2 regions of the Rhizobacter sp. P2_G4 genome follow, and region 2 is predicted to be linked to the other one. Evidence: predicted binding sites of a transcription regulator. Region 2 holds the regulator's gene; the other holds the start of a gene.
The links. The regulator FNR, encoded in region 2, switches genes on or off when oxygen is low (the NO sensors DNR and NnrR bind a similar motif). The targets are predictions, from matches to a motif close to TTGATNNNNATCAA.

Region 1 (14,721 bases), on a different contig from region 2:
GCTGCTGAACAGACGCGTCATACGCCTTGCGAACCGTGTGACGCGAGAGCGCTGGCTCAGCTTGCAGCGACAAGGCGAACCTGTCCGCTTTGTGCATCCATGGTTTGCGCAAGCAGCTTGACGAGCGCATACACCGTGTCGATGTGCGGTGTCGGCGTCTCGGTGAGACGGGCCAGCTCGACGACGGCGCCGACCAGTGCATCGATCTCCGGCGCGCGGCCGGCTTCGACGTCCTGCAGCATCGAGGTCTTGTGCTTGCCGACTTTTTCGGCGCCGGCAATGCGCTTCTCGAGCGTCACACGAAACTCGATGCCGAGCTTGTTGGCCACCGCCTGCGCCTCGCGCATCATGGCCGAGGCCAGCTCACGCGTCAGAGGGTATTGGCAGATGTCGACCAGGGTCGAATGCGTCAGGCTGCTGATCGGGTTGAAGGTCAGGTTGCCCCAGAGCTTGAGCCAGATCTCGGCGCGGATGTTGTCGAGCACCGGTGACTTGAAGCCCGCCTGCGTCAGGCAGGCCGAGACGCGGTTGACGCGCTCGCTCGACGACCCGTCGAGTTCGCCGACCGGGAAGCGCTCGCCTTCGATGTGCTTCACAACACCTGGCGCAATGAGTTCGGACGCGGGGTACACCACGCAACCGATCACGCGGCCTGCCGGAATCTTCTCGCCGACGATGCCGTTCGGGTCGACGCTGCGCACGACGCTGCCCGCGAGCACGCCACCGTGTTTGTGGAAGTACCAGTAGGGGATGCCGTTCTGCATCGTCACCACCACGGTCTCGGGGCCGAACAGCTTGGGCACGTCGTTCGCAACCGCTTCGACCTGATGGGCCTTCATCGCGAGGACGACGATGTCTTGCGGCCCCGCTGCGGCGTAGTCGTTCGTGGCCTTCACGTTGCGCGCCACCTGCTCGTCGCCTTCGGCAGAGATCAGCTTGATGCCGTTGTTGCGGATGGCATCGAGGTTGGCTCCGCGCACCATGAACGTGACGTCTTCACCGGCCAGCGCGAGCTTCGCTCCCACCAAGCCCCCGATGGCGCCAGCGCCTATGACTGCAATCTTCATGTCGAACTCCAGTTGTTGAATTCTGGTGCGAGCTCTAACCGAAACGGTTGCTGAGCTTGCCGACGCCGTCGATTTCGACTTCGATGACGCTGCCCGGTTTCATCGAACCGACACCGATCGATGTTCCGCACAGGATGACATCGCCCGGGTAGAGCGTCATGTCGAAGGAAATCAGGCTGACCAACTGTTGTACCGAGAAGCGCATGTCGCTGATCGGATAGTTCTGGCGGACCTCGCCGTTGAGCACGGTGGTCACGGTGAGTGTCGCGGGGTCGAGCCCGGAGGCCACCACCGGGCCCATCGGGCAGAAGGTGTCGAAGCCCTTGGCGCGCGACCACTGCGCGAACGAGGCGTCGCGGTTGAGTATGTCGGCCACCGTCACGTCGTTGGCACAGGTGTAGCCGAACACATGCGACAGCGCCTGCGATTCAGCCACTGCCGTGCAGGTCTTGCCGATGACGATGCCAAGCTCCCCTTCGAACACCACCTTGCCGTCACACAGCGGTTTGCGAATGGTTTCGTTGGCCGCGAGAAAGGAATTCGGCGACTTGAGCAGATACAGCGGCTCCAAGGGCACGGGCAAATTCAGCTTGGCGCCCAGCGCATGGAAGTTGTTCCACATCGCAATGACCTTGCTCGGCTCGGAGGGCGTCAGAAGCTTCACGTCGCTCAGTGCGAAGACGGCGCCCGTCGGCTCTGACGCGCCGTACATGTCGCCCCGGCGCTGGTGCACTCTGTCGCCCTCGAGTGTCCCGAAACTGATTTGGCCGGCGTGTTCGAAGCGGATCCAGCGGAGCTGCATGGTGGGGTTCTTCTCTGGTGGACCCGCCGGCCCCTGCACAAGCGGGCCCGACGGCGTTGAACATTGTCTTTGAGTGGGCCGAGCCGATCCACTCCTTGCAATTCACACGCCCAATTCACCGCCGAGCGTTTCGGACCAGTCGAACTGGGCGCGACGCCCCGGGGTCTGTGCTGTCCAGTTCTTAGCCAGCAAGGCCTTTTTGGCTTGAATGGCTTCGACCAAAAAATCGGCGTCATAAGCTCTCAAAAGATGGGCCTGGCGGCTCTGCAGATAATGCCGAACGCACTCAGTGGTATTCGAGCTGTGGTTTAACAGCTCGTTATAGGTATTGCTGTCCCAGTGCCATCGAAAACCCAATTCATAGAATGCCGCGTTATAGGCATTCAATTCCTCATCTTGGGCGGAATGAGCTTGCAATCCATGGGCCATGATCTTCTCCTTTGAACTTGGCTGCCGCGGTTGATAAATCAAAATCGGCGGGCAGGTACAAAATGTAGGATCGTTGACCCATAATTGATAGTTAAAGTATTTTATCTAGACCATTCTCTCGAGGTTATGGATTGATTTTGACCGTGCCGAGGGGTGGGCGGCCGGCGCCGCCCGGTGTCAGTTCAGATCACCCGCTCGGCGCGAAGCATGGCGAGGTCATCAGCGCTGTAACCCAGCTGCGTCAGCACTTCTTCGGTGTGCTCTCCCAGCAGCGGTGAGCGCGTCACCTCGGTGGCGCTGTCCGACATCTTGATCGGGTTGCCGACCGTCAGGTACTTGCCCCGCGTAGGGTGGTCGACCTCGACGATCGTGCCGGTATTGCGCAAGGACTCGTCTTCCGCGATCTCTTTCATCGAAAGAATCGGACCGCAGGGAATGTCGTACTTGTTCAGGATTTCCATGGCCTCGAACTTGGTCTTGGTCATGGTCCATTTCTCGATGCGCGCGAAGATGGGCTTCAGGTGAAGCAGTCGCGCTGCCGGCGTGGCATAGGCCTCGTCGTCGATCCAGCCTTCTTCGCCGATTACTTTGCACACCGCCGGCCACACAGCGCCTTGCGTGATGAAGTAGATGTACGCGTTCGGGTCGGTCTCCCAGCCCTTGCACTTCAAAATCGACCCGGGCTGGCCACCGCCCGATGCATTGCCTGCGCGGGGAACGGCTTCGCCGAAGGTGCCGTCGGGGTACTGCGGGTACTCGTGCATGGTGCCGGTGCGCTCCAGCCGCTGCTGGTCGCGCAGCTTCACGCGGCAAAGGTTGAGCACGGCGTCTTGCATCGGTGCCAGCACCTTCTGGCCACGCCCAGTGCTGTTGCGCTGATAGAGCGCGGCCACGATGCCCAGCGCGAGGTGGAGGCCAGTGCCGCTGTCGCCGATCTGGGCGCCAGTCACCATGGGCGGGCCGTCATCGAAACCGGTGGTCGACGCCGAGCCACCGGCGCACTGCGCCACGTTTTCGTAGACCTTGCACTCTTCATACTTGCCCGGCCCGAACCCCTTGACCGAGGCGACGATCATGCGGGGGTTGAGCTTCTGGATGTGCTCCCAGGTGATGCCCATGCGGTCGAGGGCACCGGGAGCGAAGTTCTCGACCAGCACGTCGCAGGTCTTGATCAGCGTGTCGAGCACCTCCTTGCCTTTCGGCTTCTTGGTATCGAGCGTGATCGAACGCTTGTTGTGGTTCAGCATCGTGAAATAGAGGCTGTCCACACCGGGAATGTCGCGCAACTGGCCGCGAGTGGCATCGCCTTCGCCGGCACGTTCGACCTTGATCACGTCAGCGCCGAACCAGGCCAATAGCTGGGTACAGGTGGGGCCGGATTGGACGTGGGTGAAATCGAGAATACGAACGCCGTCGAGTGCCTTGCTCATTGCTTGCTTCCAGTTGTCTTGGCCTCCATTTCTACCAGACGTTTGCGCAGCTCGCGTTCCTCGGCAAATCGGGTCGTTTCGTCGCGGACGATCGCCACGATGCCGCTGACTTTCTTGTCCGCCGAGAAGATCATCGACACCGTGAAGGCGATCGACAAGGTGTGCCCGTCTTTATGCAGGGCGGGCACGCGCAAAACATCGGCACCGTATTTGGTGACGGCCGTCTCCATCGTCTTGTGATAACCGTCCCAGTGCCGTTGGCGCTGTCGCTGCGGAATGATGAGGTCCAGCGACTGGCCGAGCGCTTCGGCTTCGGTAAATCCGAAGATGCGCTCGGCAGACTTATTCCACAACGTGATAGCGCCCTTCGCATCGCAAACCATGATCGCGTCGCCGGCTCCTGCGACGAGCTGGGTGAGATCGACGTTCGTTTGCAAAGGTAGCTCCCCAGGTATCAGACCACTTCAGATCGGTGCAGCGCGGCGATCTGCTCCTTGCTGTAGCCGAGTTCGGCGAGCACTTCATCGCTGTGCTCACCCAGCAGCGGCGAGCCGACGACTTCGGGCTTGAAGCCCGAGAACTTGATCGGGCTGCCGATCGTGAAGTACTTGCCGCGCTCCTTGTGGTCGACCTCGACGATCGAGCCGCTCGCGCGCAGTGACTCGTCACGCAGCAGGTCTTTCATCGACAGCACCGGTGCGCAAGGAATGTCGAACTTGCGGAAGATGTCGACCGCTTCGAACTTGGTCTTGTCCTTGATGAAGTCTTCGATCGTGTCGAAGATTTTCGTGATGTGCGGCTGGCGAGCCTTGGCCGTGGTGTAGGCCGGGTCGGTCTTCCATTCCGGCTTACCCAGCGCGTCACAGATCGGCTCCCACGCATGGCCCTGCACCGTGAAGTAGATGTAGGCGTTGGGGTCGGTCTCCCAGCCCTTGCACTTCAGGATCCAGCCCGGTTGGCCACCGCCGCCGGCGTTGCCACCACGGGGTGTCACCCGGTCCTTGAACGCTTCCATCTCATGCGGGTACTGCGGGTACTCCTCGAGATAGCCCACCTTCTCCAGGCGCTGCTGGTCGCGCATCTTCACGCGGCACAGGTTCAGCACAGCGTCCTGCATCGAGCAGGCGACCTTCTGGCCTTTGCCGGTCTTCTGACGGCCGATGATGGCCGTCAGGATGCCGATGGCCAGGTGCATGCCGGTGTTGCTGTCGCCCAGTGCGGCAGCGCTGATCGTCGGCTGCGAGTTCTCGCCCTTCCACCAGCCGGTGGTGGACGCCGCGCCGCCGGCGCATTGCGCCACGTTCTCGTAGACCTTCAGGTCTTCATAGTGGTGGCCGTCGGAGAAGCCCTTGACCGAGGCCAGGATCATGCCGGGGTTCAGTTCCTGGATGCGCTCCCAGGTGAAGCCCATGCGGTCGAGCGCGCCGGGGCCGAAGTTCTCGACCATCACGTCGGACTCGCGGATCAGCTTCTCGAGCACTTCCTTGCCCTCAGCCGCTTTGGTGTTCAGCGTCAGCGAACGCTTGTTGCTGTTCAGCATGGTGAAGTACAGCGCGTCGGCGTTCGGGATGTCGCGCAGCTGGCTGCGTGTCACGTCACCAGCGCCAGGGCGCTCGAGCTTGATGACGTCGGCGCCGAACCAAGCCAGCATTTGTGTGCAGGCGGGGCCGGCCTGAACGTGCGTGAAATCGATGATCTTGATGCCCTTGAGTGGCAGGTCGCTCATGTCTATGCTCCTAAGTGTGGACTGGGTTACTTCTTCTTGGCGGCCTGCGGATTCAGGCTCGTGATCCGACCGCTCTCGGTACCTGCGGTTTCATCGATGACGGCGTTGATCAGTGTCGGCTTGCCGGACGACACTGCCTCCTCCAACGCCTTCGCCAGTTCTTCGGTGGTGTTGGCGAGAACGCCCACGCCGCCGAAGGCCTGCATCATCATTTCGTAGCGCGCGTTCTTGACGAACACGGTGGGCGCAACGTCACCGCCACGTGGGTTCACGTCGGTGCCCTTGTAGATGCCGTTGTTGTTGAAGACGATCACGCAAACCGGCAGGTTGTAGCGGCAGATGGTCTCGACCTCCATGCCGCTGAAGCCGAAGGCGCTGTCGCCTTCGATCGCGATCACCGGCTTGCCGGTGGTCACCGCTGCAGCGACGGCGAAACCCATGCCGATGCCCATGATTCCCCAGGTGCCCACGTCGAGGCGCTTGCGCGGCTCGTACATGTCGACGATGCTGCGCGCGAAGTCGAGCGTGTTCGCGCCTTCATTGACGACGATCGCATCAGGGCGCGCCTTCACGGCGTTGCGGATGACGTTCAGCGCGCTGTGGAAGTTCATCGGCGAAGGCGTCTGCGCCAGCGTGGCAGCCATCTTCGACAGGTTCTTGTCCTTGCGCTCGGCCAGGCCTTGGGTCCACTCGGTCGGTGGCTTGGCCCAGTTGGAACCCATGCCCGCCACCAGCGCGGCAACGCACGAGCCGATGTCGCCGACCAGCGGCGCGGCGATCGGCACGTTGCTGTCCATCTCGGTGGGCGAGATGTCGATCTGGATGAATTGCTTCGAGTTGGGCTCGCCCCAGGTCTTGCCCTTGCCGTGCGACAGCAGCCAGTTCAACCGCGCACCAACCAGCATCACCACATCGGCCTCGGCCAGCGCGTACGAGCGGGCGGCCGATGCAGACTGGTTGTGCGTGTCGGGCAGCAGGCCCTTGGCCATCGACATCGGCAGATAAGGAATGCCGCTCTTCTCGACCAGCGCGCGAACGTCGGCATCGGCCTGCGCGTAAGCGGCGCCCTTGCCCAGCACGATGAGCGGGCGCTTGGCGCCCTTGAGTAGCGTGAGTGCGCGCTGGACCGAATCGGGGGCCGGGATCTGGCGCGGTGCGGGGTCCACCACCTTGATCAGCGACTTCTTGCCGGCCGCTGCATCTATGGTCTGCGCGAACAGCTTGGCTGGCAGGTCGAGGTACACGCCACCCGGGCGGCCCGACAGCGCGGAGCGGATGGCGCGCGCCACGCCCACGCCGATGTCTTCGGCATGCAGCACGCGGAACGCAGCCTTGCACAGCGGCTTGGCGATTGCGAGCTGGTCCATCTCTTCGTAGTCGCCTTGCTGCAGGTCGACGATCTCGCGCTCGCTCGAGCCGCTGATGAGGATCATCGGGAAGCAGTTGGTCGTGGCGTTGGCCAACGCGGTGAGGCCGTTCAGAAAGCCCGGTGCAGACACCGTCATGCAGATGCCCGGCTTCTGGGTCAGGAAGCCAGCGGCAGCGGCTGCGTTGCCGGCGTGCTGCTCATGGCGGAACGAGATGACACGCAGACCTTCGGCTTGCGACATGCGCGTGAGGTCGGTGATCGGGATACCGGGCAGGGCAAAGATCGTGTCGATGCCGTTGAGCTTCAGGGCGTCGATGAGCAGGTGGAACCCGTCGGTCTGTTCGCTGGCTTGGGTGTCGTTTGTCATGGTGTACGTCTCTTCGTTTTGGCTGCTACAAGGGTCGTGCAGCAACGTGCGGCAGCGACCTCCAAAGGTGGATATCGCCGCCCCGCTGGGTGCCGGGGTACGGGGTCTTGCATCGTCGGGGTATCATAGAAATCGATCCCTGTTCTCCCAATTGACCGCGGTCAATTTTCGAAAAATGGACTGCCGAGCGACCCGGTTCTGCGCCATGTTTCGTTCGCTGCAGCAGCTTCGCTGTTCGATACCCATCCCGATAAAAACGTCATTCGTGTTTCTTCGGCGCAGGACACGGCTCTATTCGGAATGATGGCCACCCCATGACCTTGCTCGCGAACCATCCCGAACGGAAAGTCATCAGCCTCCAGCTCAAGCAGAACGTGGCGCTGGAGGGTCTGAGCGAAGAAGATCGCGCTGAGCTCGAGCCGCATCTCGTCATCGTCGACTGCAACAAGGGTGAGTTCCTGCTGCACCAGGGTGTGCGCGAGATGGAGCAGTACTTCATCCTCGACGGCATCTTGAAGCGCGTCGTCTCCAACAAGGAGGGCAAGGAAATGATCCTGCGCTTCGCCGACGAGCGTGACATGGAGACGAGTTACGCCGCCATGCGCCTGGGCACGCCCACACCGTATGGCATCGTCTGCGTGACCAAGGCGCGCGTGGCCAGCTTGCCGCTGAAGGAGTGGATCGCGTTCCTGAACCGCCACGCTCCGACCAAGGAGCTGTTCGAGTACTACGTTATGCGCGGCATGAGCGAAATCATGGCCCACACCATCACACTGCACCTGCTCGACGCGCCCGGCCGCCTGGAGCGGTTCATGCGCAAGCACCCCGAATTGGTCGACCGCATTCCGAGCAAGGAACTCGCGTCCTACCTGAACCTGTCGGCCGAAACCCTGAGTCGGCTGAAGAAGCGCAGCAAGGTTTGAAGTCATTGCATCACCTGCGTGCCTGAGCTTCGGCCGATAGGATCAGTACTTGGCCGAAGCGAAGCGTCTCGAGCTCGCCATCAAGCGCAGCTGGTTGTCCACGCTCACCACACCGGCCACACCGGCCGCCACGAGTTCGGCCTGCGAACGTTCCTCGTTGTTCAGCACGATGCCTTGCAGCGTGACCTTGCCTTGGTCCGCGTTCACGGTGATGCTGATGTCGTCCGTGGCGGCGTGGTCCTTGAAGGCCACCTGAATCCGCGCTTCGAGCGTCATGTTGGCCAAGAGCGCCTTGGATTGCGGCGTCTCGGCGAACTCCGGGCGGCGCACCAGCGTTGCGATCTGTTCGACGCAGCTCTCGACCGAGATGCGGTCGGTGTTGAGCACGAGGTCGTAGAGCCGCGGGTCACCCCAGGTCACGCCGTACAGGTCGTTCATGCGTGAGCTGTGCGCCTGGTCGCTGCGGCGAATCTCGGCTTCGGCGAACTCGGCGTCGTCGGTCTCCAGGTGTTCCATCAGCCACTCCACGCGCTTCTTCATCGAGCGCGTGACCCGCACGCACACGACGTGCGGCACCGGGCGCAGCAGGCAGGTCGCGCCCCAGCCGCGCAAGACAACGTTGCCACGGTCGGCCAGCGCGAACAGCTCTTCGGCGGTGTAGAGCGCCACACTGCTCTGATCCGTGGTCAGGCGTTCCACCACGCCGGCCTTGCCGCCGCGCAGGCGGTGGATCAGGCTCTTGGGCACGTTCATCTTCTCGGCCACCCGGTCGACGACCTCGTGGCGCATGACCGCGAGGTTCAAGGTCTGCGCGAGCTGCAGTGCAACGTCTTTGGCGAGCGAACCCATTTCCTGGGTCATTGCGATCACTGGCATGGCAGCTCCTTCGTCAGTCCACAGGGCGCTCGGCGGCGAACTCATCGGGCTTGGCTGGCTTGATCAGCGCAATGCCCTTGGAGATCAGCGGCCAGAACAGCAGCGTCAGTGCCAGCGTCGTGATGCCGCCCACCAGCGGGTTGGAGAACATGATCCCCACGTCGCCCTGCGACACCAGCATCGCCTGCCGGAACGAGTCTTCGGCCTTGTCACCCAGCACCAGCGCGAGAACGAGCGGCGCCAACGGGATGTCCAGCTTCTTGAAGAGGTAGCCCGCGACACCGAAGCCCAGCATGAACCAGATGTCGAGCATCGCGTTGTGAACGGTGTAGGCGCCGATCGCGCAGATGACGATGATCACCGGCGCAATGATCGAGAACGGAATGCGCAGGATCGATGCGAACAACGGCACGGTGCTCAGCACGACGATGAGGCCGACCACGTTGCCGAGGTACATGCTGGCGATCAGCCCCCAGACGAAGTCTTTCTGTTCGACGAACAGCAATGGCCCGGGTTGCAAACCCCAGATCAGCAGGCCGCCCAGCAGTACGGCCGCAGTCGGCGAGCCGGGAATGCCGAGCGCCAGCATCGGCAACAGCGCGCTCGTGCCGGCCGCGTGCGCCGCGGTCTCCGGCGCGATCACGCCCTCCATCTCGCCGGTGCCGAACTTCGGACCCTTGCGCGACATCTTCTTCGCCAAGCCGTAGCTCATGAACGAGGCCGGTGTGGCACCGCCCGGGGTGATGCCCATCCAGATGCCGATCAGCGAGCTGCGCAGCGAGGTGACCCAGTACTGCGGCAGCTGCTTCCAGGTCTGCAGCACCACCTTCGGGTCGATCTTTGCGCTCTTGCCGGAGAACTTCAGCCCTTCTTCCATTGACAACAGGATCTCGCCAATGCCAAAGAGGCCGATGACCGCGATCAGGAAGTCGAAGCCGCGCATCAGCTCGGGCTGGCCGAAGGTCAGCCGCAGCTGGCCGGTCACGGTGTCCATGCCGACCGACGCCAGCGCGAAGCCGAACGCCATCGATACCAGGATCTTGAACGGCGACCCCTTGCCCATGCCAACGAAGCTGCAGAAGGTCAGCAGGTACACCGCGAAGAACTCGGGCGAGCCGAACTTGAGCGCGAACTTCGCCACCAGCGGCGCCAAGAAGGTGATCATGATCACCGCCACCAGCGCACCGACGAACGACGAGGTGAAGGCCGTCGTCAGCGCCGCGCCGGCCTGGCCTTTCTGCGCCATCGGGTAACCGTCGAACGTGGTGGCAACCGACCACGGCTCACCGGGAATGTTGAACAGGATCGAGGTGATCGCCCCGCCGAACAACGCACCCCAGTAGATGCACGACAGCATGATGATGGCCGAGGTGGGCGACATCGTGAACGTGAGCGGCAGCAGGATGGCCACGCCATTGGCGCCGCCCAGCCCGGGCAGCACGCCGATCAGCACGCCCAGGATGATCCCCACGAACATCAGTCCGATGTTCATCGGGGTCAGGATCACAGAGAAGCCCTGCAACAGGGCGCTGATTTCTTCCATTTCGCGTGTGCTCCGGGAGTGTCAGTAGCCGAGGAAGCGCAGGGGATCGAGCGAGCCTTTGAACAAAGGCACCTTGAACCACACTTCGAACATGAAGAAGAACAGCGTGTTGACGACCAGCGCCGCCACGATGCTCTTCACCCATGAGTACTTGCCGAGAATGATCATGAACAAGGCGATGTAGATCGCCGAGGCCACGTACAGGCCGAGAAAGCCGATCGCCAAAACGTAGACCGTGGCCGGCAGCAGGACGGACATCACCCGCTTGATCTGCACGGTGTCGACGAACACCTTGGTGTTCTTGTTCTTGCTGATGAGCGACTGGTACAGCATGCCGCCGCTCGAGACGGTGATGATCACGCCGATGATGAAGGGGAAGTAGCCCGAGCCGGGGCCATCGGTCGTCCAGCCGGCGCCGAGCCGACGGCTCTCGACGATCACCACGATGCCGACCAGCAGCAGCAGCGCCGCCACCACGGCTTCGACGTAGCAGGTGGCTACGCCGACGCCGGTGCCCTCGGTGTTTTCTTCGTTGTTCATGCGACTCCTGTGAGGAAGGTGAGGTCACACGCGCGCGGCACCGTTGCCAGCCCAGCGCGCGTCGCGAGGGGCTGGCTGCTGTGCTCCGCCGGTACCCGGTTACTTGGCGGCGAGGAAGCCGGCTTCGGTCATCAAGGCGCGGTGAGTCGCCTCGGCCCCTTCAAGCCACTTGGCGAACGGAGCGCCGGTCATGAAGGTCGGATTGAAGGCGCCCTTCTCGAGGTACTCCGCCCAATCGGGCGTGGCGCGCACCTTGGTCAGCAGGTCGACGTAGAACGCCGTCTGCTCCGCCGTCACGCCCGGTGCCATGAAGATGCCGCGCAGCATGGTGTAGTCGGTCGGCACGCCGGCTTCCTTGCAGGTGGGAATGTCATTCCACGACTGCGTGTCGGTCACCTTGGCCTTGAACGGCATGCGCTCGTGGTCGAACACGCACAGCGCGCGCAGCTTGCCGGCACGCCATTGCGCCACCGCCTCGATCGGGTTGTTGACCGTCGAGTTCACGTGGCCGCCCACCAGCTGCACCGCCACCTCGCCGCCGCCCTTGAAGGGCACGTAGATGAACTTGGTGCCGGTCGCCTTCTCGATGGCGACCGTGATGATCTGGTCTTCCTGCTTGGAGCCGGTGCCGGCCATCTTGAACTTGTTCGGGCCGGCCGCCTTCACCGCAGCGATGTAGTCCTTGGCCGTCTTGTAGGGCTCGTCGGCGTTGGTCCACAGCACGAACTGGTCGAGCGCCAGCATCGCGACGGGCGTCATGTCCTTCCAGTTGAAGGGCACGCCGGTGGCGAGCGGCGTCGTGAACAGGTTCGACAGCGTGATGATGATCTTGTGTGGATCGCCCTTCGCCTCCTTGACCGACAGGAAGCCCTCGGCGCCAGCACCACCCGACTTGTTGACGACGATCAGCGGCTCCTTCATCAGCTTGTGCTTGATGACGATGCCCTGAACCAGGCGCGCCATCTGGTCGGCGCCGCCGCCCGTGCCTGCAGGCACCACGAATTCAACCGGCTTGGTCGGCTCCCAGGCCAGGGCGGGTGCCGCGAAGGCGAGTGCCAGCAAGGCACCGAGGCAGTGGCGAACCACTCGGGGCTGCGAGCGCGAAATGAGGCTCTTGATCATGTTTGTCTCCTGTGTGTCTAGGGTGCGATTCGCTTTGAAAAGCGTTATGAAATCTGCTGTTTCAATGCTGCGACCGAGTCTCGTGGATTCAGCTTGATCGCGGTCAACTTTTCGGGATTGCCATATCAGGGTTGATACGAATCTAAACCCGAAATAAACAAGATCACTCGGTCCAGCAAAGGCTTGGCGAGCCTCCAGCGTGCACAGAGAAAGTGCCACACCCAAGTGCGCCGGCCCGCTGACGCACACCCCGATCAGGTGCACGCCAGCGGGCCGGCGCGGGGAACAGCGGGGGCTTCTTCAGGCCGACTTGTTCATGTGAGCGCGCCGCATGGGCCGCAGCACGAACCAGGCCATCAACGCCGCCGCCGCATTCATCAGGCTGGCGACGATGAACACCGTCTCCCAACCGCCGGTCGCCGTGGCGAGCACGCTCGACAAGGGAACCAGCAGCGACGCCGTGCCCTTGGCCGTGTACAGCATGCCGGCGTTGGCCGCTGCGTACTTGGATCCGAAGGTGTCGGCGCAGGTCGACGGGAAGAGGCTGTAAATCTCACCCCAGGCGAAGAACACAAGGCCGGTGAGGATCACGAAGGCGATCGGGTTCTGGCCGAACTTGTAGAGCAGCAGGATGCCGACGGCTTCGAGCGCAAAGGCGATGAACATCGTCTGCTCACGGCCGATCTGGTCAGACACCCAGCCGAAGAACGGTCGCGTCAACCCGTTGAGCACGCGGTCGATCGCCAGTGCGAAGGTCAGTGCCGGCAGCACCAGGCCCATGATGTTCACCGGCACATCGCCGATCTTGAAGTCCTTGGCGATCGGGCCGAGCTGGGCCGTGGCCATCAGGCCGCCGGCGGCGACCATCACGAACATGGCGTACATCACCCAGAACACCGGCTTGCGCACGATCTCGGTCGGGCTGTAGTCGCGCTTGGACTGCTGCACGTTGATCTCGGCCGACTTCTTCGGGTGCTCGGGAGCACGCGTCAGCGCCCAGGAGATCAGGAAGACGATCAGGCCCTGGCCGATGCCGAAGTACAGGAAGGCCGCTTCGTAGCCGCTCGACTTGATGAAGGCCGAGATCGGCACGATGGTCAGCGCCGAACCGGCACCGAAGCCCGCGGCAGTCAAGCCTGCCGCAAGCCCTCGTCGATCCGGGAACCACTTCAGCGCGTTGCCGACACAGGTGCCATACACAGCACCGGCACCGACACCGCCGACGGCCGCGGCGATGTAGAGCATGGTCAAGGAGTCGGCGACCGAGTTCATCGCCCAGCCGAGGCCGCACAAGATGCCGCCGACCAGCACCACCGGGCGCGGGCCGAAGCGGTCGACCAGGTAGCCCTCGATCGGCACCAGCCAGGTTTCGGTCAGCACGAAGATCGTGAACGCCACCTGAATGGCGGCACGGCTCCAGCCATGCTTGTCAGAAATCGGGTTGACGAACAGAGTCCACCCGTATTGCAGGTTAGCAATCATGGCCATGCAGACGATGCCCATGAGGAGCTGACCCCACCGGTAGGCAGGACTTCGAGCCGTGGCGAGTGATCCGCTGGCGCTGCCGGGCGCTGGAATGGTGGCAGATGAATGACTCATGGCGAAGCTGTCCTTTGTCTCTGTGTGGTGGGGTGGACGATGTCGAAGCGCTGAGATCCGGTCGTTCCACTCTTCGGCGGACTCTGTCGGAAACGTGTTGTCACGCGCGCATTCGAAACAAATTTCACTGTCGGAGGGTTGCGCTTAAAAACTCTTGACGCGGGTCAACTTTGAAAAAAACGGCATGCTCGTTGTCCCTAATACATGCCGCGGTTGTGAACGAGAAATGTCATCGAACGCTCGTGTGCGTCGATCGCAATCACATGAAAATTGGCGACGCGCGCACGCGTTTTTCTACGGTGTTCGCGTGAACAGGCAGTGCCTTGCGCTCGCGCAGTCTTTGCATGAAAGCAGCGGCGTTCTTCGGACCGCTCACCGCCATCGGCGACCTGAACGCGCGGCTCAGTCGGGCTGCTGGCCGACTTCGAAGTTGGCGAGCTTCTCGAGCGCGCGCACCATCGCCGAGTGGTCCCAGCCCTTGCCGCCATGCGCTGCGCACGAGTTGAACAACTCCTGCGCGGTCGCGGTGTTGGGCAGCGAGACGCCGAGCGCGCGAGCGCTGCTCAATGCGAGGTTCAGGTCCTTCTGGTGCAGCTCGATGCGAAAGCCCGGGTCGAAGGTGCGCTTGATCATGCGTTCACCATGCACCTCGAGGATCTTCGACGACGCAAAGCCGCCCATCAGCGCCTGTCGCACGCGGGCTGGGTCGGCGCCTGCACGCGACGCGAACAACAGCGCTTCGGCCACCGCTTCGATGTTGAGCGCCACGATGATCTGGTTGGCCACCTTGGCGGTCTGACCATCGCCGTTGCCGCCCACCAGCGTGATGTTCTTGCCCATCAGCTCGAACAGCGGCTTCACCTTGTCGAAGGTCTCCGGCGGGCCGCCGACCATGATGGAGAGCGTCGCGTTCTTCGCGCCCACTTCG
Region 2 (14,721 bases):
CTGGCCCAGGAGACCGCAGGCCGCTGCAACATCGTCGAGATCCAGGGCCCGCCGGATGCGGCACCCTCGATCGAACGCGGGAAAGGGTTTCGCGACGCGCTGAGCCTGTTTCCGGGCATGAAGATCATTGCCTCCAAGCCGGGCATGTGGCGCGCCGACCAGGCCAAGGACGTGATGAAGAAGTTCCTGAAGGACGAAGGAACCAACATCTGCGCCGTGTTCGCGCACAACGACAACATGGCGTTCGGCGTGGTCGACGCGATCGAAGAGAACAAGCAACTGGGCCTGAAGCCTGGTAAAGACATCCTGATCGTCGGCGTGGACGGCGTGAAGCGCGGCTTCGAGCTTCTCGTCGAGAAGAAGATCAATGCCTTGGTCGAGTGCAACCCGCTGCTAGGCAAGATCGTGCTCAAGGTTGCGGTCGAGGTGCTGGGCGGGCGCAGCTTCCCACCCACGATGTACATGGAGGACAAGGTGTTCACCACCCACAACGCAGCAGCGGCCCTGCCCTCCAGAAAGTACTGAGCTGGGTTGGGCCTCTGCGATGACGCTCAACCTGACCGGCCGGCGCGTTCACTGGGTATCGACGGCCCTGGCCGCGGCATTCGTGCTGTACGGCCTGTTCTTCTACTTCTCGCAGCGCGAACTGCTGAAGGGCATCACGGCAGCCAAGCTGGCCAGCGTGCAGGTCTACGCCGAAGAGAAGGCGAAAGAAGAGACCGGGCGGCTGCACCAGCGTGCGGCGTCGATGTCGGCCACCATCGCCAAGCTCGCGGCGCGCCAGCTGGAGAACTCGCAGTCTTTCAACGTGATGAAAGAGGGCATGGCGTCGACGCTCGAGCCCTTCATGGACTACTCGGAGATCGCTGCCGTTGAGGTCAGCGACAAGAACAACCGACCCTACGCCGCCATCTGGAAGGGCGAAGGGAAAAGCGAATTCCGTGTCGACTACGCCATGCCACCGGCATTCCGCGAGAAGCACCCCTTCGTCGTGAAAACCGATTCGATCACCGGCGGCGAGACGCAAGGCTTCATCTCCGTCTACATCGATGACCAGGCCGTCTCGGCGCAAGCGGCCGCGACGAAAGACGCCCTGCGCAAAGCCGCCGACAGCGAGATCGCGACGCTCAGAGATCACTTCCACAAGACGCTGTTGCCTCAGGTGATCGTGCTCTTGTGCGGCATCGCCTTCGTCATCTATTCGAGCCGGGCGATCGCTCGTTCTTACCAGGTCATCGACACGCATCGCGAGGAACTCGCCGCCTTCAACCTTCAGCTGGAGCACAAGGTGCAGGAGCGCACCCAGGCGCTGGAGGCGGCTGCGCGAGAAAACCTCCAGGTCAACGGCGACCTTCGCGCGTCGCAGGATGAGTTGCTGCTCACGATCGACGCATTGCGGCGCAAGGATGAAGACCTTCGCCACCTGGCCTTTCACGATGCACTCACCGGCCTGCCGAACCGCGCGCTCTTGCTGGACCGCATGGAGCAGAGCATTGCCGTGGCGGCACGCCAGAACGAGAAGCGCGGCATCATGTTCATCGACCTCGACCGATTCAAGTCGATCAACGATTCGCTCGGGCACGACGCCGGCGATGCCCTGCTGAAAGAGATCGCGAAGCGCCTCAAGGCCTGCCTGCGAAAGGCCGACACCGTGGCGCGCATCGGTGGCGACGAGTTCGTGGTGCTGCTCAACGACGTGTCGATTCCCGAGACCTACGCAACCGTCGCGCAGAAGGTGATCGCGCATCTGTCGCAGCCGATGGAGCTTGCTGGAACGACGGTGCACTCGGGCGTGTCGCTCGGCATCGCCTGCTTTCCGCACGACGGCAACACGGCGGCCGATCTGATGAAGTACGCCGACATGGCGATGTACGAGGCCAAGTCGGCCGGCCGCGGCACCTTCCGCTTTTTCCAGGCCAGCATGACGAGCACCTCGGTGCAACGGCTGCAGCTCGAATCGGAGCTGCGCCTTGCGCTCTCTCGTGGCGAGCTGGAGCTCTTCTACCAACCGAAGGTCTTGCTCGGCTCGAATGCCACGTGCGGCGTCGAGGCGCTGGTGCGGTGGCGCCATCCGGTGCGCGGCCTGGTGCCGCCCATGGAGTTCATTCCGATGGCCGAAGCCACCGGCCTCATCGTTCCGCTGGGCGACTGGGTGCTGGAAGAGGCCTGCCGACAGTCCGCCGCGTGGAAGGCGCAAGGCCTGGGCGTCATCAAGATCGCGGTGAACATCTCTGCGCGGCAGATGCAGCAGGGAGACCTGGTGGAGCGCGTCGGTGCACTGACGCGGCAGCACGGCATCTCTCCCTCGGACCTGGAGGTCGAGCTCACCGAGAGCGTGATCATGGCGAACCCGCAAGAGAGCGCGCGGGTCTTTGCCTCGCTGCGCGAGATCGGTGTGGTGGTCGCGATGGACGACTTCGGCACCGGCTATTCGAGCCTGGCCTACCTGCGCCGGCTGCCGCTCGACGTGCTGAAGATCGACCGGTCTTTCGTGATGAATGCCGACCGCGACGAAAGCGACGGCGAGATCGTGAAGATGATCATCGCCCTGGCCCAAACACTGAAGATCGACGTGGTGGCCGAAGGCGTGGAGACCGAAAGCCAGGCCGCATTTTTGATGCGCTGCGGCTGCACCACGGCGCAGGGCTATCTGTACTCGAAGCCTCAGCCCGCGGTCGACTTCGAGAAGTGGCTGCGAGCGCGGGCGCCCCGCAGCGAGCTGGCGGCTGCAGGCACGGGGACATAAGACTCCCCCTGCGCGCGAACCGGCAAATGGCCCGTTCGCGATGCACTGGGCGGGTGACCGATCACGCGCTTGAAGGCGCGACTGAACGAGGCCTCCGAGTCGTAGCCGAGCCGGTCGGCGGCCACCGCGATGCGCATGCCGTCGTTCGCAATCCAGCGCCGCGCTTCGAACATCTTCACCTTGGCAACGTATTTGGCCGGGCTCTCGCCCATGGTTCGCGTGAAGGCCTCGGCAAAACTGGAGCGCGAGGAGCCCATCAGCTCGGCGAGGCTGGCCACGCTCCAGTCGCGCTCCGGGTCGGCGTGCACGGCTGCGATCACCTTGCCGATCTTCGGGCAGCGCACGGCGGCGATCCAGCCAGTCGAGTCGCTGCAGCCGCATTCGACCCACGCACGGATGATGCTGGACGCCAGCACGTCGGCCAGCCGCGCGAGGATGCCGCAGGCACCGATGCGGTCGAACGCGACCTCGCGCTCCATGGCCTCGAGCAGCGCCGGCACGGTGGGGTCGCGCTGCGCCAGCTCACCTGCCCGCATCACCTCCGGCATCATCGTGACGAGCGGGTGAAGCGGGTCGAGGTTGAAGCGCAGGGCGCCGCAGAAGAGAACGTCGTTCTGCGTGGCCTCGGTGGCGCTGCCGGTACTGACGGCGTCCGCGCCGGCGGCCCGTCCGTCCACGAGGTAGATGTTGTCCGAGACCGCCACGCGGGCCAGCGAGTCGATGTCGACCGCCGGCACATCGGGCGCACTCGCCAGGATGTGGAAGCTGCCGCGCGGCAACAGCACGGCATCGCCGGCGTTCAGCTGCACCCAGTCGGTGGATTGCGTGCGTAGCCAGCAGCCCCCGGTCGCGACGAAGTGGAAGCGTGCCGAGCGCTGGGCCGGGAAGGCCACGGCCCAGGGCGCCTTCATCACGCAGCGCCCGTACTCGACGCCATCGAGCCGCAGGCCCAGCAGGATCTCGGTCAGCAGGTCGCGCTCGCGGCTGGTGTCGCTGGCCAAATCTTCCAGGCGGCTGGACGAATAATCAAGCATTTCGGCTCTTCCGACATTGAAACGCCGAAATCTTATCCCTAAGCTGGTCGCTCATTCAACAACAACGGCCTTCTCCATGTCTTCAACCTGCACAGAGTGCCTCGACGCGAGCGCCGACGCCTTGCCCGGCGCACCTCTCCCCCCGGTGGCGCCCACCGCCGCCGCGGACTGGCCCGCCGTGGCCTCGCTCGCGCTGGGCGTGTTCGGACTGGTCACCGCCGAGTTCTTGCCAGCCAGCCTGCTCACCGCGATGGCGACCGACCTCCACATCAGCGACGGTGCGGCCGGCCAGGCGGTCACCGCCACCGCGCTGATCGGGGCGGTCGCGGCACCCTCCGTGCCGCTGCTCACGCGCCGGCTCGACCGCAAGCTCGTGATGCTGGCGTTGACCGCATTGCTGGTGCTCTCGAACGTGCTCGCGGCCACCGCCAGCAGCTTGCCGGTGTTGCTGGTCGCACGGGTTTTGCTGGGTGTGGCGCTGGGCGGCTTCTGGTCGATGTCTGCCGCGCTTGCCATGCGGCTGGTGCCCGAGAAGCTCTTCGCGCGGGCGATGTCAGCCATCCTCACCGGGGTGTCGGTGGCCACCGTCTGCGCTGCGCCTATCGGCGCGTGGATGGGTGACCTGTGGGGTTGGCGCAGTGCCTTCATCGCAGCCGGTGCGGTGAGCGCGTTCACCTTCGTCTTCCAGCTCTTCACGCTGCCGGCTCTGCCGCCGCGCGACAACCCGAACCTGCGTGTGCTCGCCGAGTTGCTGACGCGACCCAAGGTGCGCGTCGCTTTGCTCGCCGTGCTGCTCGTCATCTCGGGGCACTTTGCGGGGTTCACCTACATCCGCCCGCTGATGGAGAACGTCACGCACCTGTCGGTTGGTGCCATCTCGGCCGTGCTGCTCGGCTACGGCATCGGCGGCTTCTTCGGCAACTTCGCAGGCGGCTGGATCGCGGGGCGCAGTGAGCGCCACGCGATCATCTTTGGCGGCGTGCTGATTGCCCTGCTGGCGGGCGCGCTGTTGATTGGCGGCAAGTCGGCGATCGTCACGGCCGTGGCAATCCCGTTGTGGGGCTTCGCCTTCGGTGCATTCCCGGTCGGCTTCCAGACCTGGATCGTGCGTGCCGCGCCTGACCAGGCCGAAGGCGCGGGCGGCCTGCTGGTCGCGGCATTCCAGATCGCGATTGCCAGCGGTGCCATCGGTGGTGGGCTGCTCGTCGACCACATCGGCGCGCTGGGTGGCCCGAGCTTCGCCGTGGCTGCGCTCACGCTCGGCACGCTGCTCACCTTGCGGCACGGCCCGCGGCCGGTGCGCGCATAAGTGCGCTCCGGTTTCCGTAGCCATTCGTACCCAGGAGATTCCATGCCCGCTGACGCTGTCAACCGCCGCCTCACCTTGGCCTCGCATCCCAAAGGCCTGCCCACCGCGCAGAACTTTCGCCTCGACACACAGCCCGTGCCGGTGCCAGGCGATGGACAGGTGCTGCTGCGCACGCTGTACCTCTCGCTCGACCCGTACATGCGCAATCTGATGGAAGAGGTGGGGCCTGGATATGCGGAGCCGGTACAGATCGGCAACACGATGGTGGGCGGCACGGTGAGCCGAGTCATCACCTCGCGAAACCCGCAGTTTGCCGTCGGAGAATTCGTGCTGGCCAACGCAGGCTGGCAGGACTATGCGTTGTCGGATGGCAGCGACCTGATGTCGCTCGGCGACATGGCGCAGCCTTCACTGGCGCTGGGCGGCCTGGGCATGACGGGTTTCACCGCCTACGTCGGGCTGCTCGACATCGGCCAGCCGCGACCCGGCGAAACCGTGGTCGTGGCAGCGGCCACCGGCGCAGTGGGCTCCGTGGTGGGGCAACTGGCCAAGCTCAAAGGTGCGCGCGTGGTCGGCATTGCGGGCGGCGCCGACAAGTGCCGTCATGCGGTGGACGAGTTGGGCTTCGACGTTTGCATCGACCGGCGCGATCCGCAGTTCGCCGAGCGCCTTGCCGCGGCCTGCCCAGGCGGCATCGACGTGTACTTCGAGAACGTCGGCGGCGCGGTGTTCGATGCCGTGTTGCCGTTGCTCAACCTCAATGCGCGCGTGCCGGTCTGCGGCTTCATCGCGAACTACAACGACGCCACACCACCAGCAGGCCGCGACCGGCTGCCGAAGCTGGTCGCGACCCTGCTGCAGAAGCGCATTCGCATGCAGGGCTTCATCATCCTCGACCACTACGCCGATCGTTTCGAGGCCTTCCGCCGCGACATGGGCCAGTGGGTCGCCGAGGGCCGCGTGAAGCTGCGCGAAGACCGCGTCGATGGACTCGAGCGCGCACCCGAGGCGTTCATCGGCCTGCTTGAAGGCTGCAACTTCGGCAAGCTCGTCGTGCGTGTCGCAGAAGACTGAAGCCGCCAACGATTTCACGCTGGGCATCACACGAAACGAGCCGACAAACAAAATAGCTTGCAATTAGATTGTGTGCGATATACATTCTCTTCCCATGAAGAAGCCTGTGTCATCGCCAACGCCGCAGCCAGCCCAGTCGCTCGCCCTGGATCAGCAACTGTGCTTCGCGCTCTACTCCACCATGCTCGGCCTGAACAAGGTGTACCGAGGTCTGCTGAAGGACCTGGGGCTGACCTACCCCCAGTACCTGGTGATGCTCGTGCTGTGGGAGGGCAACGAACTTACCGTCTCCGAAATCGGCGAGCGGCTGTTCCTCGATTCACCCACCCTCACCCCGCTGCTCAAGCGCCTTGAGGTCGCAGGCCACATTGCAAGAAACCGCTCGGCTGTTGACGAACGGCAGGTCATCGTCTCACTCACTGCTGCGGGCCAGTGCCTGCGCCAGCGCGCACAAGAGATCCCCACCTGCGTGGCTGCTGCGATGGAATGCGCTCCCGATGAGATCGACACCCTTCGCTCGCGGCTCACCGACATGAGGTCGAAGCTCTACAAGAACGCCGCCTGAGGTTCGCTGATGACGGGCGCATGTGCGCCCGCTTCAAAACCAATTACTTCGTACACGATTTATTCGCACGATCTACGCGATTTAGCAGACCGGCGTCGCGCACCGGTCGCAGTTCACAAGACGCGATTTCCTGTCACTTTCACTTCTCAAAGGCACCGATATGAAACGCATCCGCAAGGTCTTCGCCTCCTCCGTTCTCTCGCTGGCCGCTGGTGCCGCGCTGGCCGCCGGGAGCCCGGGCGTCGAGCAAACCACGCAAGGCTTCCTGGAAGCGCTGGCCAAGGGTGGCGGCAAACCGCTCGAAGCCCTCTCGCCGGCCGATGCCCGTGCCGTGCTGGTCGGCGCCCAAGCTGGCGCCAAACTGCCGCCGGCCGACGTGAGCGAGAAGACCATCACCTTGGACGGCAAGCCGATCAAGCTCACCATCGTGCGGCCGGTCGGCGCCAAGGGCGTGCTGCCTGCGTTCATGTTCTTTCACGGCGGCGGCTGGATCCTCGGCGACTTCCCGACGCACGAGCGCTTCGTGCGTGACCTGGTGGTCGACTCCGGTGCGGCCGCCGTGTTCGTGAACTACACGCCCTCGCCCGAATCGCGTTACCCGGTGGCCATCAACGAAGCCTATGCCGCCACCAAGTGGGTGGCCGACAACGGTGCGCAGATCAACGTCGACGGCAAGCGCCTCGCGGTGGCTGGCAACAGCGTGGGCGGCAACATGGCTGCGGTCGTGGCGCTGATGGCCAAGGCCAAGGGCGCGCCTGCACTGCGTGCACAGGTGCTGTTCTGGCCGGTGACGAACGCCAACTTCGAGAACGCGTCTTACGACGAATTCGCGAACGACCACTTCCTGACCAAGAACATGATGAAGTGGTTCTGGGACGCCTACACGACCGACCCGAAGCAACGCCAGGACATCTACGCCTCGCCGTTGCTGGCAACGACCGAGCAGCTGAAGGGCCTGCCGCCTGCCCTGGTGCAGTCCGCCGAGAAAGACGTGTTGCGCGATGAAGGCGAAGCCTATGCCCGCAAGCTCGACGCCGCAGGTGTCACCGTGGTCGCCACGCGCTACAACGGCATGATCCACGACTTCGGCTTGCTCAACGTGCTGAGCGGCGTGCCCGCCACTCGCGCGGCGCTGCACCAGGCGAGCGAAGAGTTGAAGGCACGCCTTCGATGATCTTGCGTTGACCCCACGGCTGCATTGAGCCGCGCATGAAGCAGGCGCGTCACGATTTGTCGTGATGCGCCTGCCATGCCATTGACGGCGCGGCTCTACACCGCACCCAGCTCAGCGCGCGTTATCGGTGCCCAATTCCCGCTGCAGGCGCCACACGAGTGAAAACGCCACCAGCGACGTGGCCACGACCACGTAGCCCACCACGTCGAAATGCAGCAGCTTTCCGTCCGGTGCCAGCGCCACGATGTGGCCTGCGATCACCGAGGCCACGCCTCCGGCAAGTTGCTGGATCGATGCGCTGATCGCATTGAAGGCACCACGCTGAACGTTCGGCGGCACGGAGGACACCATCGCCTGGAACGGGATCATGCGAGAGAAGATCCCGACGAACATCACGGCGTTGACGACGATCAGCACCCACAGCGACACCGGACCCAGGTGCGTGTAGATCAGCACCATGATCATCGACAGCACCGTGCCCAGCACGAACACGCGGAACTTGCCGAAGGCGTCGGTCGCCTTGCCGATCATCGGCCCGACGAAGATCGTGCACAGCCCTGTGATGAGGTAGACCGTCGGCAGGTCGTGCAGTGAGATGCCCAGATTGCTGACGGCAAAGGCACTGCTGAAAGGCATCAGCATGAAGCCACCGATCGTCAGCAGCGCCGTCGTTCCGAACGCCAGCAGGTGGCGCGGGACGCTCAGCGTGCGCAGCAGGTGCACCCACGGGCTGTGCTCCTGCGGCAGCTTCAGGTGGTCGGCAACCGGCTGCATGCGCCAGCTCACCACCAGCCCGCCCACCACACCGAGCCCCGCCATCGCCAGGAACGGCATGTGCCACGACCACCGGTTCGACAGGTACAGGCCGAGCGGAATGCCCAGCACCTGGCTCGCGGCGAACGCCGTCTGGATCAAACCCATCACGCGGCCGCGCATGTTGGCCGGGAAGAGGTCGGTCGAGATCGCGAGCACGATGGAGCCGATGACACCGCCGAACAGGCCCGTCACGACACGTGCCATCAGCAGCGCCTCGAAGCTTTGCGCGAGGCCGCACCACAGCGTGCCGACGATGAAGCCGGAGTAGAAGATCAGCAGCAGGCGCTTGCGGTCGAAGCGGTCGGCAAAGCCCGCGGTCAGCAGCCCCGATGCGGCCGCGCTGAACGCATACGCAGACACCACCAAGCCGAACTGGCTGGGCTCGATGGCCAGCGCGGGCATGATCAGCGCGCCCATCGGCGCCATCAGCATGAAGTCGAGGATGACGGCGAACTGCAGGAACGCCAGCATCCCGACGACGGTCTTCTGGTACGGCGAGAACGGCGCGAGCGCAGGTGTGGTGACAGCGCTCACGGCTTGCTCGCTTGAAAACGGCCGAGCGTGATGGCGCGCTCGGGGCACGCGCTGACGCACAGCCCGCACGATCGGCAGGCCTCGGCATTCGGCGTGTAGGCGACCTGCATGCCATGCACCCGTTGCTTGAGCTTGTGCAACATGCCGAGCGCCTGGTAGTCGGCGTCGGCAATGCGATCGATGCGGAAGACGTTTTCCGGACAGACCCGTACACAATCGCCTTTACCTTCACAGCGCCGCAGGTCGACGATCGGTGCGATCACCCCGGCGGGCTGCTTGCATGCCGCGGCTGGAGCCAGGACGGCGCTCATTCGGCGCTGCCTTCTTTCGGGGCTTCTCTCTGGTCCTCTCTCTGGCCTTCTTTCGGGGCTTCACCCCAGCCACGAGAACAGCCTCTGCCACGGCCGAAGCGCTCGCGCTCCTCGGGCGTCATGGCGCTCCAGGGGCCAGCATGACGCCAGTGGCGGTGGCCGCCATGCCATCCGCCGTGGCCCTTGAATCCACCGAACAAGATGCGACTCAGAACCAGCAGGCCGAGCGCATGCAGGTAGTCGATGGAGCGGGCACCGGCGAACAGGTCGGGAACGATCGCGTTCCACAACACCATCACCAACCCACCCAACACCGCGACTGCTGCAAGGACCATCACGCCCTTGCCCAGGAATCTTGCTTTTGATGCCATCTTTCTTCTCCTTCAGATATCGAGTTCGTCGTAGACCGTTTGAAGACGCACGCGCAATTGCAAAACCGCATAGCGCTTGCGTGCGAGCAATGTGTTGAGCGGCACGCCGCTGCGCGAAGCCAGTTCCTTGAAGCTGCTGCCTTCGAGCTCATGCGCGACGAAGACCTCGCGCTGCTCCGGCGGCAGTTCGTCGAGCGCTTGTTGCAAAGCGTCCAGCAGCCGCCGCCGTGCGTACTGCGCTTCCGGGCCGGCGTCGAGCGACGGCAATGCGAGGTCGAGCCGGTAGGCGCTCTCGTCGTCGTCATCGGCGTCGCCGGTCACGTCGCTCAGCGACTGCTCCTTCTTCTTGCGGAAGCGGTCGATGATGCGATTGCGCGCCACCCGGAACAGCCATGCGCTCGCCTGCTCGATCGGCTCCGGAAGCCGATACGCCTCGACGAACTCGTAAAAGACGTCCTGCAGGATGTCTTCGGCGTCCGTCTGGTCGCGCACGCTGCGCCGGATGAAGTTGCCCAGCTTCGAGCGCTCGCGAAGAACTGTCGCCGTGATGACGCTGTCTCGGTCGGGGCCTCGGTGGGTCATCAGTGCGGGGTTCGGCGGGTCCATGCCACTGAAGACGTTTCAGCGGCGGGAATATTGTGAGCGCTCGAATGCTTTCGCAAAATTGCGCAATTCGTCTGTTGTCTCGCCTGTGCAGACCGCCCGTTCCTGGCCGGGACGCGGGAAGCGGTGTACAACCTGCTCCAAACACCACCATGCGCAGACTTCAACTCCTGACCCACAGGCACCGGGCCCCGTCGACGAATCACGCGCTGGGGCTCTTGCTGGCCTTCAACGCTGGCGCCGTCAACGCGGGCGGGTTCCTGGTCCTGCACCTCTACACCTCGCACATGACCGGCTTTGCTTCGCAGCTGGCCGATGGGCTGGTGCTGGGAGACACCAAGCTTTTTCTGAACGCCATGGGCGCCCTCGTCGCTTTTCTCTCGGGCGCGGCGGTCTGCGCCGTGATGGTGAACTGGGGGCGCCAGCGCCACCTTCACAGCGTCTACGCCCTGCCGCTGCTGCTGGAAGCCGCGCTCATGTTCCCGTTCGGCCTGATGGGGGCCATCACCCTTACCTGGACCACGCCGTTCGCCGTGCCACTCACCGTGCTGCTGCTGTCTTTCATGATGGGGCTGCAGAACGCCGTCGCGTCGAAGACCTCGCGCGGCAGCACCCGCACCACCCACATGACCGGCAACATCACCGACCTCGGCATGGAGCTCGGCAAGATGCTCTACTGGAAMAGCCATGCCAACGCCGCCACGCCATCCGCCGTGCGGCATAACCGCCTTCGCATGCAGACGGTCGGCGGGCTGGTCGCGATGTTCGTGCTCGGCGGGCTCGTCGGCGCCTTCGGCTTCAAGTACGTCGGCTTCGTCTTCGTGATTCCGCTGGCGGCGTTGCTGATGGGTCTGTCGATCCCGCCGCTGCTCCGAGACATCCAGCGCTCGAGCGAACTTCAGCAGCTGCTCAACGCATTCCGCACGCGGCTGCGCGGCCGCTGACTCCTCTCCGCCAAGCGCGGACACAGCGGTTTCGTCCTTGATCTGGCGCAAACCCGGGCAGTGAACCGGCCACAACAATTCCGTGGTCGGCCGATCCGTGCCGCAAACACCGCCTCACCATGACGCCGATCAAGTCCACCTCAGTGCCAGCTGCCTGCTCGACCTGCAACCTCAGGGAGCTGTGCCTGCCTGTCGGCTTCTCGGCACCCGACCTGGAACGGCTGGACGGCCTGGTCACCCAGCGCCGCAGCGTGCCACGCGGCGAGGCGCTCTTTCGCAGCGGCGACAGCTTCGAAGCCATGTATGCCGTGCGCACAGGCTTCTTTAAGACCCGCGTGATGTCCGAAGACGGCCGTGAGCAGGTCACCGGGTTTCAGATGGCGGGCGAGCTGCTGGGGCTGGACGGCATCTGCGACAACACCCACGCCTGTGATGCCGTTGCACTCGAGGACTCGCAGGTCTGCGTGATCTCGTATGGAAAACTGGAAGAGCTCTCACGCGAATTCACCGAGCTGCAGCGCCAGTTCCACCGCATCATGAGCCGCGAGATCGTGCGCGACCACACGGTGATGCTGCTGCTGGGCGGCATGCGCGCCGAAGAACGCGTGGCCGCCTTCCTGCTCAACCTGACGCAGCGCCTGCAGGCGCGCGGGTTCTCGCATTCGTCGCTGGTGCTGCGCATGACGCGCGAAGAGATCGGCACTTACCTGGGCCTGCGCCTCGAAACCGTGAGCCGCTGCTTCTCCAAGTTCCAGACCGATGGCGTATTACAGGTCAAGGACCGGCAGATCCAGGTCCTGGACCACGCAGCGCTTCAGCGGTTCGCCGGCGAAGGCGCTGCAACTGTCGAACTCTGAACGACTCAGACGCTGAGAGTCTCCTGTCGGGCAAAGCTCGGCAACGGCGAAGCATCTCAAGACACACCTCAGTGGCTGCGTGCATAGCTCCCCGGCGGTTGACCCACATGCCGGCTGAACGCCGTACTGAAGGTGCTTGCGGAGCTGTAACCCACTCGCTCGGCAACATCGGCGAGCGAGTGTTCGTTGCGCCGGATTAGGCTCTTCGCCAGGGCCATGCGCCAGGCAAGCAGGTACTCCATCGGCGGGATGCCGACGGTGCGGTTGAAGCGATTGAAGAACGCCGAGCGTGAGAGGGCAGACTCTTTCGCAAGTTGCTCGATCGTCCACGATCGCGATGGGTGCTCGTGCATCTGCCGTATGGCCACCGCGAGGCGCGCATCGGCCAAGCCACGCAAGAGACCCGGCGAGGCCGCTGCACCGGTCGTCGAGCGAAGCGCTTCGATGAGAAGAACCTCGACGAGGCGCGCGAGCACGAGGTCACGCCCGGAACGTTGTTCACGCGCCTCTTCTCCGACCAGCTGCACCATCACTGCAAGCCGCCTCTCGCCGCGGATGTGCACCAGCTGAGGCAACAAGGAAACAATCAGCGCGGCATCGGGCGAACCGAAGACGAAGTAGCCGCCCAGCAGCCGGACGTCCGGTGGACCACTCTGCGTGCCGTGGCGCAATTCTTCCGTGGGCGACTGCGAAAGCGTCGGGTCCATCTTCTTCGGCTTTGCGGGCTCGAAGCCCGACATCGTGAAACCCGGAGTCGCCGGCATCAGCACGAAATCGCCCGCTTCCAGCGTGAGCGGTTCGTGCCCGTCGACCATCAAGCGGCAAGAGCCTTCAAGAACTGCGCAGAAGCTCGGCCGGCCGAACTCGGAGTAACGAACGGCCCACTTACCGGCGCCGCTGATGCCTTTGGAAAGCACGGTGCCGGGCTCCAGGAGCGAGATGACTTCAGAGAGGGGGTCGACCATGACGATACTTTCGCAAATCAATTGTGGACTCTGAATTGTATTCAGTCCTGTTTTCGCGGGCTATCGTTCATCCACTCCACAACCGACACAAAGGACTCTCATGAAAACCGTTCTGATCACTGGCTGCTCGTCCGGCTATGGCCTAGCGACCGCTCGCTTCTTCCTCGATCGTGGCTGGCAAGTCATCGCCACCATGCGAACCCCTCGCGAAGACGTTCTGCCCCGCCGCGAGCGGCTGCGGGTGCTTGCGCTCGATGTCACCAAGCCAGAGAGCATTGCAGCCGCAGTCGCGGAAGCCGGCCCCATCGACGTGCTGGTGAACAACGCAGGCATCGGGCTGCTGGGCGCGTTCGAGGCCACGCCGATGGAGACTGTGCGCGAGCTCTTCGAGACCAACACCTTCGGCGCGATGGCCATGACACAGTCGGTGCTCCCCCAGTTCCGGCAGCGCAAGGCTGGCGTCATCGTCAACGTCACGTCCAGTGCGACGCTGGCGCCGTTCCCTCTGGTTGCTGCATACACCGCGAGCAAGACGGCAGTCGAAGGTTTCACCGCTTCGCTCGCAAACGAGCTCCAACAGTTCAACGTGCGCGTCAAGCTGGTCGAGCCAGGCTACTGCCCGGACACCCGCTTCGCGGAGAACGGCGGTCCGCGCATGCAAGGGCTCATCACCGAACCGTACGCGGCCTATGCGCAAGGCGTGTTCGCCGGGTTTGCCAAGGTCTCCGTGACCACCGATCCGTTGGACGTTGCGCAGGCGGTGTGGGAGGCGGCGAACGACACGTCGGAGCGGTTGCACTTCGCGGCCGGGGCGGATGCTGTTGCGTTGGCGAACGCGAAGTGATGGAACGAGATGCTCTGGGGCCGTTTTGCGGCAAATGAGCTGAGGGAACGAGTTCGAGTTTCTTCTTAGCTCAGGCCGCAGCCCGCACCAGCAACACCGGCACCGCGCTTTCGCGCAGCACCAGTTCGGCGTCGCTGCCCAGCGCTACGCGCGTGAGACCGCGGCGGCCATGTGTGCCCATCACGATCAGCTCGGCCTTGCTGCGTTTGGCTTCTTCGAGGATGGCGTCGCACACCCGCAAGGCGGGGTCGCACATCACCGCGCTGTCTGCCGCCACGCCCTGCTCGCGCGCTCGCTCGACGGCCTTGGCGACGTGCAGTTCGCCCATGGCTTTCCAGTCGTCGATCAGCTGTGGAACAGGCGAGTAGCCGGCACCGCTGGAGATCAACGCACGCAGGTCGACCACGTGCAAGAAGTGAAGTTGCGAGCCGAGGGCGCGGGCCAGGACGACGGCCTCATAGAGGCCGCGTTGTGCCGGAGCGCTGTCGTCGATCGGCACCAGGATGCGCGAATACATGAGGGTCTCCCGTTGAACAGATGCGCCAGTTTCGGCTGCACGCACTCCGCATTGCTT

Region 1: oxc (oxalyl-CoA decarboxylase) is a predicted target of FNR. The motif match lies at 7,342-7,355, and genes of this name have one in related genera.

The regions. Positions count from the first base shown of each region.
Region 1 is NZ_JBFUFG010000001.1:436,299-451,019, forward strand. It holds gene AC1DYS_RS02180 (2-dehydropantoate 2-reductase) at 57-1,067, opposite strand; gene AC1DYS_RS02185 (fumarylacetoacetate hydrolase family protein) at 1,102-1,869, opposite strand; gene AC1DYS_RS02190 (HAD family hydrolase) at 1,972-2,298, opposite strand; gene frc (formyl-CoA transferase) at 2,481-3,728, opposite strand; gene AC1DYS_RS02200 (PAS domain-containing protein) at 3,725-4,165, opposite strand; gene frc (formyl-CoA transferase) at 4,183-5,454, opposite strand; gene oxc (oxalyl-CoA decarboxylase) at 5,481-7,190, opposite strand; gene AC1DYS_RS02215 (Crp/Fnr family transcriptional regulator) at 7,505-8,113, shown strand; gene AC1DYS_RS02220 (cytidylate kinase family protein) at 8,156-8,989, opposite strand; gene AC1DYS_RS02225 (tripartite tricarboxylate transporter permease) at 9,003-10,532, opposite strand; gene AC1DYS_RS02230 (tripartite tricarboxylate transporter TctB family protein) at 10,554-11,072, opposite strand; gene AC1DYS_RS02235 (Bug family tripartite tricarboxylate transporter substrate binding protein) at 11,172-12,194, opposite strand; gene oxlT (oxalate/formate MFS antiporter) at 12,495-13,697, opposite strand; gene glxR (2-hydroxy-3-oxopropionate reductase) at 14,196-14,721, opposite strand, start outside.
Region 2 is NZ_JBFUFG010000002.1:767,523-782,243, reverse strand. It holds gene AC1DYS_RS10135 (ABC transporter substrate-binding protein) at 1-525, shown strand, start outside; gene AC1DYS_RS10130 (putative bifunctional diguanylate cyclase/phosphodiesterase) at 545-2,746, shown strand; gene AC1DYS_RS10125 (AraC family transcriptional regulator) at 2,665-3,780, opposite strand; gene AC1DYS_RS10120 (MFS transporter) at 3,857-5,089, shown strand; gene AC1DYS_RS10115 (NADPH-dependent curcumin/dihydrocurcumin reductase) at 5,132-6,163, shown strand; gene AC1DYS_RS10110 (MarR family winged helix-turn-helix transcriptional regulator) at 6,258-6,728, shown strand; gene AC1DYS_RS10105 (alpha/beta hydrolase) at 6,889-7,902, shown strand; gene AC1DYS_RS10100 (MFS transporter) at 8,014-9,252, opposite strand; gene AC1DYS_RS10095 (4Fe-4S dicluster domain-containing protein) at 9,249-9,563, opposite strand; gene AC1DYS_RS10090 (hypothetical protein) at 9,560-9,934, opposite strand; gene AC1DYS_RS10085 (RNA polymerase sigma factor) at 9,947-10,540, opposite strand; gene AC1DYS_RS10080 (YoaK family protein) at 10,690-11,481, shown strand; gene fnr (fumarate/nitrate reduction transcriptional regulator Fnr) at 11,601-12,338, shown strand; gene AC1DYS_RS10070 (AraC family transcriptional regulator) at 12,407-13,303, opposite strand; gene AC1DYS_RS10065 (SDR family oxidoreductase) at 13,404-14,147, shown strand; gene AC1DYS_RS10060 (universal stress protein) at 14,218-14,664, opposite strand.